One region of the Halomonas sp. GT genome, then DNA from elsewhere that is predicted to be linked to it. Evidence: predicted binding sites of a transcription regulator. Region 1 holds the regulator's gene; the other holds the start of a gene.
What was found. Region 1 encodes sigma-54, which starts transcription at its own class of promoters, with help from an activator protein. Its sites were predicted from a motif close to TGGCACNNNNNTTGCTNT; they were not measured.

Region 1 (7,266 bases):
TATTCGCACGGCACTCTTCGTCATTGCGCTACCCATTTCAGCGGCAGCGCTACCGGTTATGGCGCAAAGCCAAGCCCCCGTAGAAGTAGAGGCTGACCGTTTAGATCTCGATCAACGAGCAGGCACCGCTGTGTATTCTGGCAACGTCGATATTCGGCAGGGCAATATGCAGCTGCGCGGCGATCGCGTGGAGATTCAACGCAACGATGCTGGCGAACTATCGCGCGCTGTTGCAACCGGTGGACGCGCCTATATACGCAACCAGCTCGAAGACCAAGCAAGCCCAATGGAAGGCTGGGCGAAGCGCATTATTTATCATGTTGCCGAGCGTCGGGTAGAGCTAATTGACCAAGCGGAACTGACTCAGCAAGCAGACCGTTTTGAAGGTGGGCGATTAGAGTATTTTATCGACCAAGGTGTGGTTCAGGCACGTTCCGATGTTAGTGGTGGTGAACCACAACGTATCCGCATGACTCTTCAGCCGGAACAATAGGAGTGCCCAGTGGCGACAAATAACGCAGAGCCTGCACCTCAAACCACAGCCTCAGAACCAGCATCAGAAACAGCGCCGATAAAAACACTTTATGCCCATCACTTAGCCAAAAGCTATAAACGCCGCCGTGTCGTTAAGGATATTAATCTAGAGATATCTCAAGGCAGCGTGGTAGGGCTGCTGGGGCCCAATGGCGCAGGCAAAACGACATCGTTTTATATGATCGTCGGTTTGGTAAAGTCTGACGCTGGAAAGGTTGGCATTGATGAGCTTGATTTAACCCATGCGCCCATGCATGAACGTGCAATGGCAGGCATTGGATACTTGCCTCAGGAAGCTTCTATTTTTCGCAAACTTTCCGTCGCTGACAACATCATGGCCATTCTGGAAACTCGCAAAGAACTCGATCGTAGCGCCCGGGAGCAGCGCCTTGAGTCGCTACTGGAAGATTTCCACATCACACACATTCGTGACAACTTCGGCATGAGTCTTTCGGGCGGAGAGCGTAGACGTGTTGAGATTGCTCGCTCCCTCGCGACAGAGCCTGCCTTTATCCTGCTTGATGAGCCGTTTGCCGGCGTTGATCCAATCTCAGTGGGCGATATTAAAACGATCATTCGAGCCCTCAAAAAACGTCATATCGGCGTGTTAATTACTGACCATAACGTCAGGGAAACACTAGATATTTGCGATATCGCCTACATTGTAGGTGACGGCCATATCATCGCCAGTGGTCCACCTCAGGAAATTCTCAACAACCAGCGGGTTAGAGACGTTTATTTGGGGGCTGATTTCCGCCTGTAAACAGTCACCTGCAGAAAAAATAGTATTGGTGGCATGCTTATTGCACTTGCACCAAGCCATAACTCGCACTAGGGTGGAGCTTTCTGATTAACGAGTGGTTCTCAGATGGTCATGAAAGCTTCTCTTCAATTGCGTATCGGTACACAGCTGACCATGACACCTCAGCTGCAGCAGGCCATTGCCCTGTTACAGCTATCAACGCTGGACCTCCGTCAAGAAATTCAGCAGGCACTTGATGCCAACCCTATGCTTGAGCAGGAAGATGAGTTCGGCGAACAGGCCGTTAGTGAACCCCAGGAAGCTGAATGGTCTGAAAGCATTCCTAACGAACTCTCTACTGACAGCGATTGGTCAGACACTTACCAAGACCTAGGCAGCCATGGTGTCAGCAGCGAAGGGCCTGACTTTGAGCGGCAAGCTGCTGGCCAAAGTTTGCATGGCCACTTACTTTGGCAACTCGCCATGACAGACTTTTCGCCACGCGACCATGCCATTGCTGAAAGCCTTATCGATGCACTGGATGCCAATGGCTACTTAACCCAGCCTCTCAATGACCTTCGCGAAGGACTTAAAGCCCAAGGACATGAAGGCCTTAGCCAACGTGAGGTTGAAACAACCTTGCTTCGTCTTCAACAGTTTGAGCCAACCGGCGTGTTTGCTCGCGACCTGCGGGAATGCTTAATGCTGCAGCTCGCTTCACTACCCGAAGATACACCGCTGCTCATGCCTGCCAAGCGGTTAGTACGTCAATTTCTTGAAGCACTCGGCAAAGATGATGTGCGTCTGCTAAAGCGGCGGTTAAGTCTGGATGATGAGCAGCTTGATGACGTAATTCGCTTGATCCGCAGCCTTGATCCTCGCCCAGGAAGTGCCTTTGGCGACACCGATGACAGCTATGTAACGCCAGATTTAGTCGTACGCCATGACCACGAAGGATGGCACCTGGAGCTAAACCCAGAGGCGTTGCCTCGCTTACGCATTCAACCTGACTACGCAAGCCTCATCAAACGGGCTGACAAGAGCCAGGATAACCAATTTTTAAAAGAGCATCTTCAAGAAGCTCGCTGGCTCATCAAGAGCCTTTCTAGCCGAAATGATACGCTACTGCGGGTGGGCCGAGAAATCATAGCTCGCCAGATAGGCTTTCTGGAACACGGCGAAGAAGCCATGAAACCGCTGATTTTAGCCGATATCGCAGACGCCGTAGAAATGCATGAATCCACTATTTCCAGGGTCACCACCCAGAAATACATTCATACTCCGCGCGGAGTGTTTGAACTCAAATACTTCTTTTCAAGCCAAGTAAGTAACCAGGACGGCGGTGACAGTCACTCCAGCACCGCCATCCGGGCTCGAATCAAAAAACTGGTGCAAGATGAACCGCCCGGGAAACCTCTCTCAGACAGCCGCCTCGTGTCGCTATTGGAAGAGGGTGGCATTAGTGTGGCAAGGCGAACGGTGGCCAAATATCGCGAGTCGATGGGCATACCCTCTTCAAGCGAACGCCGCCGTTTACGCTAATAAAGCAGTGCTAACGAACAAAGTCTGTCTAAGGGCTTTGCAATAGCGCAAAAAGGGTTACAATCGAAGAACAGTCCGATGGATAAGGAGCACGTCAATGCAAGTAAATATCACTGGTCATCACGTAGATCTGACTGACGCCTTGCGTGACTATGTAAATGAGAAGCTGGAACGCGTTGAGCGCCATTATGACAATATCACCACCGTACAAGTGACCTTATCTGTTGAAAAGGAGCGTCAGCAAGCTGCCTGCACCCTGCATGCTGCAGGTGCCGATCTACACGCAGAAGCATTAGACAACGATATGTACGCTGCGATTGATGCACTAGCGGACAAAATTGACCGTCAACTCGTTAAACACAAGGAAAAAGCACAAGCTCGCGCCCAAGGCGCTGGCGTGCGTTAACTCAATGACGTTGGAAACTATTCTTCCCCCGGAGCGCGTGCTGTATGACGTCCCCGGGGGCAGCAAAAAAAGAGTGCTGGAGTTTTTCAGCACCTTTATTGCGCAAAACACGCCAAGCCTAGATAGCCAAGAAGTCTTCAGCCGCCTGATTGGTCGCGAGCGCCTGGGCAGCACTGGAATAGGCAACGGCGTTGCTATTCCTCACGCCCGTAGCCCTCATTGCAGCTCACCTATCGCTGGTTTTTTAAAGTTAGCTGAGCCCGTGGATTTCGATGCTATCGATGGCGATCCCGTCGATCTTGTTTTCGTCCTTTTAGTTCCCGAAGAGGCAGACGACACGCACTTAGCCTTATTAGGGCAAGTAGCGTCTATCATGAACAGCGTTGACACACGTCAGCAGCTTCGTAAAGCGGCTAGCCAGCGTGAGCTATTGGACCTTATAACAGCAAAAATTCGTGAACAATCTGTTACCTAGATGGTCCACCGCTAGACACTGCCTACTAATTTAACGTTAACCTCCATTTTTATTGGCATGCCAAGAGAAACTCTATGCAACTGGTGATCATTAGCGGCCGTTCAGGGTCCGGTAAATCTATCGCCTTACAAGCGTTAGAAGATCTTGGCTATTGTGCCATCGATAATTTGCCCGCCATGCTACTCGGCTCCCTTGTGGATGAGCTTCGTGAGCAAGGCGCACGTCCCCAACTAGCGGTAAGTATCGATGCGCGTAATTTACCAGCTGCGCTAAAGCAGCTGCCAAAAATGCTTGAATCTTTGCGTCAGAAAAGCATTCACTTCCAGGTTATCTATCTAACCACCGATGCCAGAATTCTTCTTGAGCGATACTCAGCTACGCGTCGTCGTCACCCTCTTACGCGTGATAGTGACATGACGCTTGAAGAGGCCATCAATAAAGAAGAAGAAACCCTACTCGACATCCGTGATCTTGCTGACCTAATGATCGACACATCGCGTCTATCGGTTCATGACCTCCGCCGCAGGATAACGGATCAAGTTGCCCAACAGCGTGAAGATAGATTAACGCTGACCCTAGAGTCATTTGGCTATAAACGCGGTGTCCCACTTGATGCCGATCTCGTCTTTGACGTGCGCTGCTTACCAAACCCCTACTGGGACCCTACGCTGCGCCAATACACTGGGCGTGACGCGAACATCATCAACTTTCTGAAGGGATATCCCGTCGTAGAAGAAATGCGCAATGATATCCAGACATGGTTGGAAAAGTGGCTACCCGCTTACCAAAATAGCCAGCGCAGTTATATGACGATTGCTATTGGCTGTACCGGCGGGCAGCACCGCTCTGTCTATATGGTGGAACAACTGGCGCAAATGCTGGTTAAACAAGCGGGAGAGGTTCAACTCCGTCATCGTGAGCTAGGCTTGCAGTACACTCTTAGTGAACAGCAGCCCTCCACATCCTCGCCTTCAACAAACGCACAATAAGCAACGCTTTTTCTTCACGACCCCACTCGGCAAAAAGGAACCAGAGTGCCAGAAAGAACCTTAACACTCACTAATCAGCGCGGCCTTCATGCTCGTGCAGCGACGAAACTCGTCAAGTGTGGCCAACAGTTTTCGGCCAATATTCACGTTTACAAACAACAGCAAATGGCAGATGCGGCCAACATTATGTCGTTATTGATGCTGGCCGCTCCCTGTGGCACTGAACTTAGAATCCATGCGGAAGGCGACGACGCCGAACAAGCACTAGAGGCCATTGAAGCACTGTTCGACGCACGTTTTGATGAAGACCACTAACATCAGTAAAACAGCGTCAGCCAACGTGTTAACTGAACTGTTACCTCCGTTGTTAGTTACCAGCGACGGTCATTGCATCAATTAGCCAGCTACCCGTGTGAATACTGCCACGGGTATCAATGTCATCACCGACAGCTACCAAACCCGCAAACATGCTATTCAAATTACTGGCAATGGTGAACTCCTCAATAGGGTGCTGTATTTCGCCATTTTCAACCCAAAAGCCGGCAGCGCCTCGCGAATAGTCGCCTGTTACGCCGTTAACCCCCTGCCCCATTAGTTCAGTCACCCAAATGCCACGCCCCATCTGCTTCAGCAAGTCATCGCGGGGCGTCAGCGGCGCTAACAAACGTAAATTACGCGCACCGCCAGCATTACCTGTAGATTGCATGCCTAAGCGCCGCGCACTGTAAGCAGACAGCATATAGCTGGCAACGCTACCCTGCTCAATAAAGCGATTGTTGCGAGTCTGAACGCCCTCAGCATCAAACGGCGAGCTAGCCGTCGCTCCGACCTCCATAGGCCGTTCTTCCAGGCCAAACCAGCTCGGGAATAGCGAGCTACCTAAACGATCACATAAGAAAGAGGATTCGCGATAAAGCGCTCCACCTGCCAACGCCCCCATTAAGTGACCTACCAGGCCGCTGGAAAGTGACGGGTCGAATAGCACCGGGAAGGTGCCTGTTGGCGGCCGTTGAGCACCTAACCGACGTAGCGTGCGTGACGCCGCTTCGCGGCCAACCTCCGCAGGGTCTCGAAGCATGGCAGGATTACGAGCCGAAGTATAATCGTAATCGCGCTGCATCCCCTTCTCATCCTGTGCAATCAGCATGCAGGAAAGTGAATGACTACTGCCTTTCTGGGTACCGAGGAAACCGTGGCTGTTAGCGTAAACTCGCACTCCCTCACCGCTAGATAGCGAAGCGCCTTCCGACTGGTGAATCCCCACCACATCACGCCCTGCTTTCTCACACGCCAGCGCCAAATCGATTGCTTCGTCTGTCGTCAACGCCCATGGATAATGTACTTTAAGATCAGGCAGGTCAGTTGCCATTAGCGACGCATCTGCTAACCCTGCGGCAGGATCCTCACCTGTATAACGAGCAATTGCCAGGGCCTTCTCCACCGTGGCTTTAATTGACGCACTGCTGGCATCGGTAGACGAGGCGCTGCCCTTGCGCTGCCCAACATATAGCGTAATGGCAATTCCTTGATCACGTGAAAGTTCGACAGTTTCCACCTCACCAAGACGCACGCTTATCCCAAGGCCTTGATCTACACTAGCGCCGACTTCAGCAGCATCTGCGCCTAATTTTTTTGCTAGCGCAAGTGCTTCTTCAGCGCGTTGCGTTAACAGTACCTGCTGGGCCGCTGCATCAAATGCTTGTGCCATATTGGCCTCCTTTTCGCCTGAATCGCATTGGCGGATCAATGTTGTGGTCGCAGCCTGATATAATGCTGCAAACGAAACTAATTAGTGAGTTCTAGTATGCCTAAGCAACGCCCCGAGCCCTTCGATAATGATGAACAAGAAGAGCGCCCTAGTAAGTCTCAGCTCAAGCGAGAAATGCATGCCCTCCAAGCACTTGGCGAAACGCTTATCGCGATGAAACCTGCCGAGCGCGCAAAATTTCCGCTTTCTGATGACATGTTGCGCGCTATAGAAGAAACCTCGCGCATCCGCTCCCATGAAGGCCGCCGTCGCCATATGCAATATGTGGGCAAGCTTATCCGCAAAGAGGATCTTACTGCCATACAGGGTGTCTTCGACGCTATCGAGCAGGAAAAAGAGCAGCGCGATCATGCCTTTCACCGACTAGAAAAATGGCGCGACCGGTTAGTCGAAGAAGGTGACAGCGCTGTAGATTTATTTATGGCGGAATATCCAAACGCTGACCGTCAGGCAATACGACAACTGGTGCGCAATGCACGCAAAGAGCGTGAGCAAAGTAAACCGCCGACCAGCTCGCGCAAGCTGTTCAAACACTTACGCGATACCCTGGCACTCTAACCCCTGTATGCCTTAATGACTGGGTCATAAAGACTAGGTCATAAAGACCAAGTGATGACAATCAAGTCACGCAGACTGGGTTCCGCCGACCGTCAGCTCATCCAGCTTAAGGGTGGGCTGACCGACGCCTACTGGCACACCCTGTCCCTCTTTGCCGCACACACCTATACCCGTGTCCATTTCCATATCATGGCCAATCATTGAAACACGCCCCATTGCCTCAGGACCGTTGCCAATCAAGGTAGCCCCTTT
Region 2 (7,266 bases), 1.1 Mb from region 1:
GGCCAGCGGGGCCCGCGCCTACCACGGCGATATGTCGGCCGCTGTTAGCCGCCCGCTTAAACGGGTGGCTTTCGAACTGCATATGGTCAGTGGCGTGGCGCTGCAACAGGCCAATTAATACGGGCTGGCACTCTGCATCATGGTTGCGTACACAGCTACGCTCGCAGAGGATTTCAGTGGGGCACACTCGGGCGCAACTGCCGCCAAGAATGTTGGCTTCCAGAATGGTTTCTGCTGCGCCATTAATGTTGTTTTCGCTGATTTGGCGAATAAAGCTTGGGATATCAATATCCGATGGACACGCCTCAACGCAGGGGGCGTCGAAACAGTACAAGCAGCGCTGGCTTTCAATCATTGCTTGGCGGTGGGTTAACGGCGGATGAAGGTCGCTAAAGTTGCTTGCCAGCGTTGGTGGGTCGTAGGTGCCGACCTCTTGTGCGCTGGGCAGGTGATCAAGTGAGTGATTCACGGTCATCTCTCCTGTTGGCTTTTTTGCTTTTGTTGAGGAGTTGCTCAGCGCGTTACAGCTACCGGGGCATTTAATTCGGCACGTTTAGCCAGTAGCTCAAACACACCTGGATAGGCGGGGCGTTTTAAGTAGCGCCCAGCACCACGCTCGGCGAGCAGTTCACCATCTCGCCATACCCATTTCCCCTGGCTAATCGTGTGGCGAGCAATGCCGCGTACCGTTTTGCCCTCGAAGATGTTGAAGTCGACATTTTGATGGTGAGTTTTGGCTGAGATCGTACGTGTGCCATTAGGATCCCACACGACAATATCGGCATCGGCGCCCACTTGGATGGCACCTTTACGGGGGTACAGGTTGAAAATTTTGGCGGTATTAGTAGACGTTACTGCGACAAACTCCTGGGGCGAAAGTTTGCCGCTGTTAACGCCTTCGTCCCATATCACTGCAAGGCGATCTTCTACCCCAGCAGTGCCGTTAGGGATCTTGGTAAAGTCATCTTTACCTGCGGCCTTTTGCTCTTCGCAGAAGCAGCAGTGGTCAGTGGCAGTGGTTTGCAAATTGCCAGACTGAAGGCCATGCCACAGCGCTTCTTGATGCCCTTTGGGGCGGAACGGTGGGCTCATTACGTGGGCGGCGGCGGTTGCCCAGTCGGGATGTTGGTAAACGCTGTCATCAATGAGTAAGTGTCCTGCCAGACACTCGCCGAATACTGGGTGACCTTGCTGGCGGGCATAGGCAATTTCATCGACGGCGTCTTTGGTAGATACATGTACCAGGTAGACCGGTGCGCCTAAGGTGCTGGCAATTCGAATCGCTCGGCTGGCGGCTTCACCTTCTACTTGTGGTGGGCGGGAAAGTGGATGAGCTTCCGGCCCGGTAATGCCCTGGGCCAGTAGCTTCTGCTGCATGTGGTAAACCAGTTCGCCGTTTTCGGCGTGTACCGTAGGCACTGCGCCCAGTTCAAGGCAGCGTGAAAAGCTTTCCACCAATATGTCATCAGTGGCCATAATCGCGCCCTTGTAGGCCATAAAGTGCTTGAAACTATTTACCCCATGTTCGCGCACCAGGGTGCCCATTTCCTCTTTGACGCTTTCATCCCACCAAGTGATTGCCACGTGGAAAGCGAAATCAGTGGCGGCTTTTTCCGCCCATCCTTGCCACGTCTCAAAGGCTTCTAAAAGTGATTGGCCTGGGCTTGGAATGACAAAGTCGATAATCGTTGTGGTACCGCCCGCCATAGCGGCGGCGGTGCCGGTATAAAAATCTTCGCTAGCCACCGCGCCCATAAATGGCATTTGCATATGGGTATGAGGGTCAATACCGCCGGGCATTACTAACTGATTGCTGGCATCAATGATTTCGCAGTTATCGGGGAGATCCAAGTTGGTGCCGATGGCGTGTATTTTTCCGTCGACGCACAGAACGTCGGCGCGGTAAGTGTCGGCATGGGTGACGACGGTGCCGCCTTTGATCAATAAACTCATCATGAAGTCCTCGTATGATTCATCATCAGGGCTACTCACCATCAGTGAGGCGGGTGTAGGCATCGGGGCGACGATCACGGAAGAACTGCCAGTTATTGCGCACTTCGCGCACCATGTCTAAATCAATTTCATGCACTAGTAGCTCATCTTCCGTTTCGCTGGCCTGGGCTTCGATTTTGCCGCGGGGGTTAACAATGTAGCTGGAGCCGTAGAAGTCACCGATATTCCAGGGGGCTTCTGTACCCACGCGATTGATAGCGGCAATGAAGCAGCCGTTAGCCGCGGCGGAAGCAGGTTGTTCAAGCTCCCATAGGTATTGGGAGAGTCCTGCTACGGTAGCGGATGGATTGAAGATCACCTCCGCACCGTTGAGTGCCAGCGCACGCCATCCTTCAGGGAAATGGCGGTCATAGCAGATATACACACCAATTTTGCCGTAGGCAGTGTCGAAGACGGGCCAGCTTGATTTCCCTGGTTTGAAGAAGAATTTTTCCCAAAAGCCGGCAACTTGAGGAATATGAGTTTTATGATATTTGCCGAGGTAGCTGCCGTCGGCATCAAACACGGCGGCGGTGTTGTAGTAAACGCCGGTCGCTGTTTCTTCATACACGGGCACGATAATTACCATGCGGTGTTCGGCAGCCAGTTTTTGCATCATCTGACACGTGGGACCTTCTGGAACCCGCTCTGCGGCGGCATACCATTTGCTATCTTGGCTTGGGCAAAAGTACGGCTGGTTGAATACTTCTTGAAAACACAGCACTTGCACACCCTGTTCGGCCGCCTGCTGAATCATCGGTAGGTGCGCTTCGTTCATCGCATCGCGGATAGCCGCAGGGTCTAAATCGGTACTGGTTTTGAGACCCATTTGAATTAAGCCAATTTTCATTTTCTGCATGGAACAGCCCTCTCAGGTCATACGCGCCAACCGCATGTATGTGCATGTCGGTACGTTACTGGTCAAGTAACAAGTTTGTGGTCACGTGGCGTGCAGCGGCGTCTTATTGTTTTTGTAAAGTTGTCATTATTGACAGCTTTTTGAACATAGTCCTTTGTTAGGTGTTGTTTCAAGTGTTTTTTGATAATTTTAAATGATTTGTTTAACTCTTTGATTTTTTAATGTTTTTATTATTTTTAGTGATGATTTTGCTAAGTTGGTGAAATACTGTTCAATCTTGGTGATGTTTTATTTTTGTTTTTAAAACATATAGTTGTGTTATTTTATTTTGAGTTTTTATATTTTTTTTGCATCTTTTTGGTGCGTATTTTATTTAAATAGCTACGCTTATTAATGGCTTTTAATAGCTAAAAGGCGAATAACAAAAATCACGCTAAAAGTATGTGTATGTCTGCCTGATAAGTCAGCTTTTGATCAATGGGTTAGTGGTTGTGCTTTTGTTTTAGGCACGCTTATTGCTCTTGAAAGACTGACACCGTGACTATAATGGGCAACAGCACTGCTGAGGAGACTATATGACTGGCTCAACATCCCGAATGGTGGACAGAGAGGGGTTAATTGAACTCGACGTAGGTAAAGACGTAGGTGATAGCCCTCGTTTCAATAAAGATATTGCGCCCACTCAGGCGAGTGAGCGCACCTGGAGCAAATGGAACATTGCCGCACTTTGGGTGGGCATGTCGATTTGTGTGCCTACCTACACGTTGGGGGGTGTGTTAACCGCCTACTTCGGCCTGAGTGTGGGGGAGGCGCTTTTTGCCATTTTTCTAGCCAACGTGATTGTTCTGATTCCGCTCACTCTAAATGCCTTTCCTGGCACTAAATTTGGTATTCCCTTTCCAGTTGTGCTGCGATCATCGTTCGGTATTTTAGGTTCTAATGTGCCTTGTTTGGTGCGGGCTCTAGTAGGCTGCGGCTGGTTTGGTATTCAGACGATGTTTGGCGGCTTGGCGATTCATCTTCTGTTATCCGAACTGGTTCCTGCTTGGGCTGCGCTTGGTGGGGTAGGTGAAGTGATTGGCTTTTTTGTCTTCGGTGCAATGAATCTTCTCGTGGTCATTCGTGGGGCTGAGTCGATCAAGTGGCTGGAAACCTTAGCGGCGCCATTACTGCTCGCTGTGGGGATTGGGTTAATGATGTGGGCATGGCCGCATATGTCGATGACTGAGCTATTAGCGCAACCGCCTTCGCGTCCAGAAGGCGCGTCGGTATATGGCTATTTCTTTGCAGGGTTAACCGCGATGGTGGGGTTTTGGGCGACGTTGTCGCTGAACATTCCTGATTTCAGCCGGTTTGCCAAAAGCCAAAAAGATCAAATTGTTGGCCAAGTGATTGGGTTACCGCTGACAATGTTCTTCTTTGCAGCGTTAGGCGTTGTATTAACGGCGGCGTCTGAGTCGCTAGTGGGACAGACGGTTGCTGACCCAGTGCGTTTGATTGGCTATATCGAAAGCCCTTTCTGGGTAGTGCTTGCCATGTTGCTAATCATTATTGCCACGATTTCCACCAATACTGCGTCGAACATTGTGTCTCCCACGAATGACTTCCAGAATATTGCCCCGAAGCTGATTAACCAAACCCGCGGAGTTCTTATGACCGGAGCTGTGGGTGTTTTATTGATGGGCTACGACCTTTTGCAGAAAGCGGGTCTCATTGCTCAAGGGGTGTCTCTTGAGCAGATGTATTCAAACTGGCTGCTAGGATACTCCAGTCTGCTTGGCCCCATCGCAGGCATCATGGCAGTGGACTATTTCCTAATTAAAAAGCAGCGCCTAGATGTGCCTAGCTTATACATGGATAACCATGCTTATCCTGCGGTTAATGCGGCGGGTTTTATCGCGTTCGGCGTGCCGGTGGCACTTACGCTAATCTCGTTGTTAACCGGTACCATGAACTGGTTCTATGACTATGGCTGGTTTACCGGGTCTGCACTTGGTGCGATTGTTTATTTTGCTGCCAGCCACGTTTTAACATCGTCTTCTCAGGTAGGGCCCGCACCACACATGGCCAGCGAGACGGCAAAACTGCCATAAACGCGCTATGTGTATACGTCGTTAATCATAAAAGCTCGGCACTTAGCCGAGCTTTTATGATTGTGTGCCTTTCACAAACCCTAAAAATGCATCTACCACGCGGTTAGGGCGGCGGTCATGACGAGTGATTAGAACAAACGGAATCTGATAATGCTGAGTGGCAGGGTGTACAGCGCGCATCTTATCGGCATTAACCCATTGGGCGGCAACATGTTCTGGAAGAAAACCGATAAAGCGTCCAGTGAGAATCAGAAACGCAGCGCCTTCCCGATCAGAAGCAGACGCTTGTAAATTTAACGCCTCGTGTGCTTCACGTGCATCACTAGGGAGTGGATAGCGAGGTGTTATCGCTGGATAAGCGGCGATCTGTTCAGCTGTGAATGCTTCATCTGTTTCACTAAACAGAGGGTGGCCAGCTGCGCAGTAAAGAAACGAAGGTTCCTCGTATAACAAGTGTGTTTCTAAGCTGGTGGGTAAATTAACGGCGGGTACTACGCCGACATGCAAATGGCCATCCATCACGCTTCGAATAACGGCATCCGAAGGTTCCATATGGATATTAACGGTAACTTCATGGTTTGGCGCTGTTAGCTCTGCGAGCGCATGAGTAACATGCATGGCGGGCAAGGTAACCAAGTTATCGGTGATGCCGATATTTAGTTCGCCCTTAATGGTATGATGCAATGCATTGACATCGCTTTTAAAGGCTTCGAGCGCGGTCAGTAGTGTTAAACCCGCTTGGTAAATCTCTTTGCCTTCTTCGGTTAAACTAAACCCGCCTCGGCCACGTTGGCATAGCGAAAAGCCTAGCCTGCTTTCTAAGTCATTCATATGCTGGCTAATGGCTGACCGGCTGATGCCTAAAGCAGTTTCCGCAGCGGTGAAACCACCGCACTCAACCACTGTTTTAAAAATACGCACTAAGCGGATTTCGTAGTCACTCATTTGGCCTAACGATGCCATGGCAGCCTCTTGTTAAGTAAAATAACGACTTTTATGAGCATTTTTGCTGAAAATAGATATACATCAAAAACAAGCCACGCCACTATTTAGAACCGCTTACGAGGAGCCACTGTGGTGTATCTTTCAACGTTCTTTTTATACTGTATCAGGTGTGCCTTGGGATACCTGAATAAGGCCTACATATAATGCTGCTAGCTCGCAGTGATCGGGTAACTAAAAAAAGCCAGATAATGCCTGGCTTTCGGCGCCAAAAGCAGCGAGTTATTACGATCTATATCTTGTCATTATGTATGATGATTGCGCTGTTTGGTTGGTTGCTCAAAGGCCAGTATCACCAGGAACTTAATGCCGCTGAATCCCGAGTGATTGCCCGTGCGCATGTGGTGTCAGAATGGGTAAAAGGCATGTTTGGGCAGAGCAGCCAAGGCTTGTTTAGTCTGGCCGAGCTGCTAGATGCTCACCAACAAAACTCTTTGGGATTGGATGTTTTAGAAGCCGAAAATGCAAGTACCGTTCAGCGAGCGCTAGACAATCTTACTGAGTACGTGCCGCTGATCGATAGTGTTAGTGTATTGGACACGGATGGGCGCCTACGTATAAGCAGTAACGATAATCGATACGTAGGGGAAGATTTCGGCGACAGTGCTTTTTTCCGCACCTTTAAACAAGGTGGTCAAAGCGAAATGATGACGCCGCTTATTTGGTCGGCAAGCAAGCAGCGCTTTTTTCTCTATCATGGCCTTCGTTTAGTGAATGCCCAAGGTGAGTTCGCGGGGGTGATTGTGTCTCGCATCATGCCCAATATCCTGGGCGATGCGCTGAAACAAATGCAAGTGTATGAAGGTGAAAGCATGGCACTGATAGATGAAAATCTAAAGGTGGTTGCTAGGCACCCGACACCCCGTGAAGGAATAACCATTGGTAGCCAAATTAATGCACCTGATACACAGCAGTGGTTAGAGAGCGGCGACCTTTCCAGGACGCTAACCGCGATCTCTCCCCTTGACGGTCGTAATCGCTTATTTCACATGCATCGAATTAGTGACTATCCGGTGTTTATTGTGGTGGGCGTTGACCTTCATACACTTATGGCGGGCTGGCGTCAGCGCTTGCTGGTGTTATTGTTGGTCGTTGGTTTGATTACGTTGTTGGGAGCTTGGGGCGTTCGTCACTATCTGAATCGACTTGCGTTGGCTGATCAGCTTCATGAGCGAATAAAAGAACGAGAGCTAGCACGTGCCGAAGCGCAAGCGCGCGGGGCGCGCATGGATGCCTTGGTTCATTCGATTCAGGATTTAATTTTTGTATTTGATGTAGAAGGGCGCTTTAGCTATATCCACGCGGTTGCCCCAGAGCAGC

Region 2: B6A39_RS16120 (NCS1 family nucleobase:cation symporter-1) is a predicted target of sigma-54. The motif match lies at 3,356-3,373, and genes of this name have one in related genera.

What each region holds. Positions count from the first base shown of each region.
Region 1 is NZ_CP020562.1:2,468,609-2,475,874, forward strand. It holds gene lptA (lipopolysaccharide transport periplasmic protein LptA) at 1-493, shown strand, start outside; gene lptB (LPS export ABC transporter ATP-binding protein) at 572-1,297, shown strand; gene B6A39_RS11600 (RNA polymerase factor sigma-54) at 1,403-2,818, shown strand; gene hpf (ribosome hibernation-promoting factor, HPF/YfiA family) at 2,916-3,224, shown strand; gene ptsN (PTS IIA-like nitrogen regulatory protein PtsN) at 3,229-3,699, shown strand; gene rapZ (RNase adapter RapZ) at 3,774-4,688, shown strand; gene B6A39_RS11620 (HPr family phosphocarrier protein) at 4,734-5,003, shown strand; gene pmbA (metalloprotease PmbA) at 5,056-6,396, opposite strand; gene yjgA (ribosome biogenesis factor YjgA) at 6,493-7,014, shown strand; gene tldD (metalloprotease TldD) at 7,081-7,266, opposite strand, start outside.
Region 2 is NZ_CP020562.1:3,541,835-3,549,100, reverse strand. It holds gene B6A39_RS16135 (NAD(P)-dependent oxidoreductase) at 1-475, opposite strand, end outside; gene hydA (dihydropyrimidinase) at 514-1,953, opposite strand; gene B6A39_RS16125 (nitrilase-related carbon-nitrogen hydrolase) at 1,985-2,851, opposite strand; gene B6A39_RS16120 (NCS1 family nucleobase:cation symporter-1) at 3,427-4,944, shown strand; gene B6A39_RS16115 (LysR family transcriptional regulator) at 4,999-5,907, opposite strand; gene B6A39_RS16110 (bifunctional diguanylate cyclase/phosphodiesterase) at 6,093-7,266, shown strand, end outside.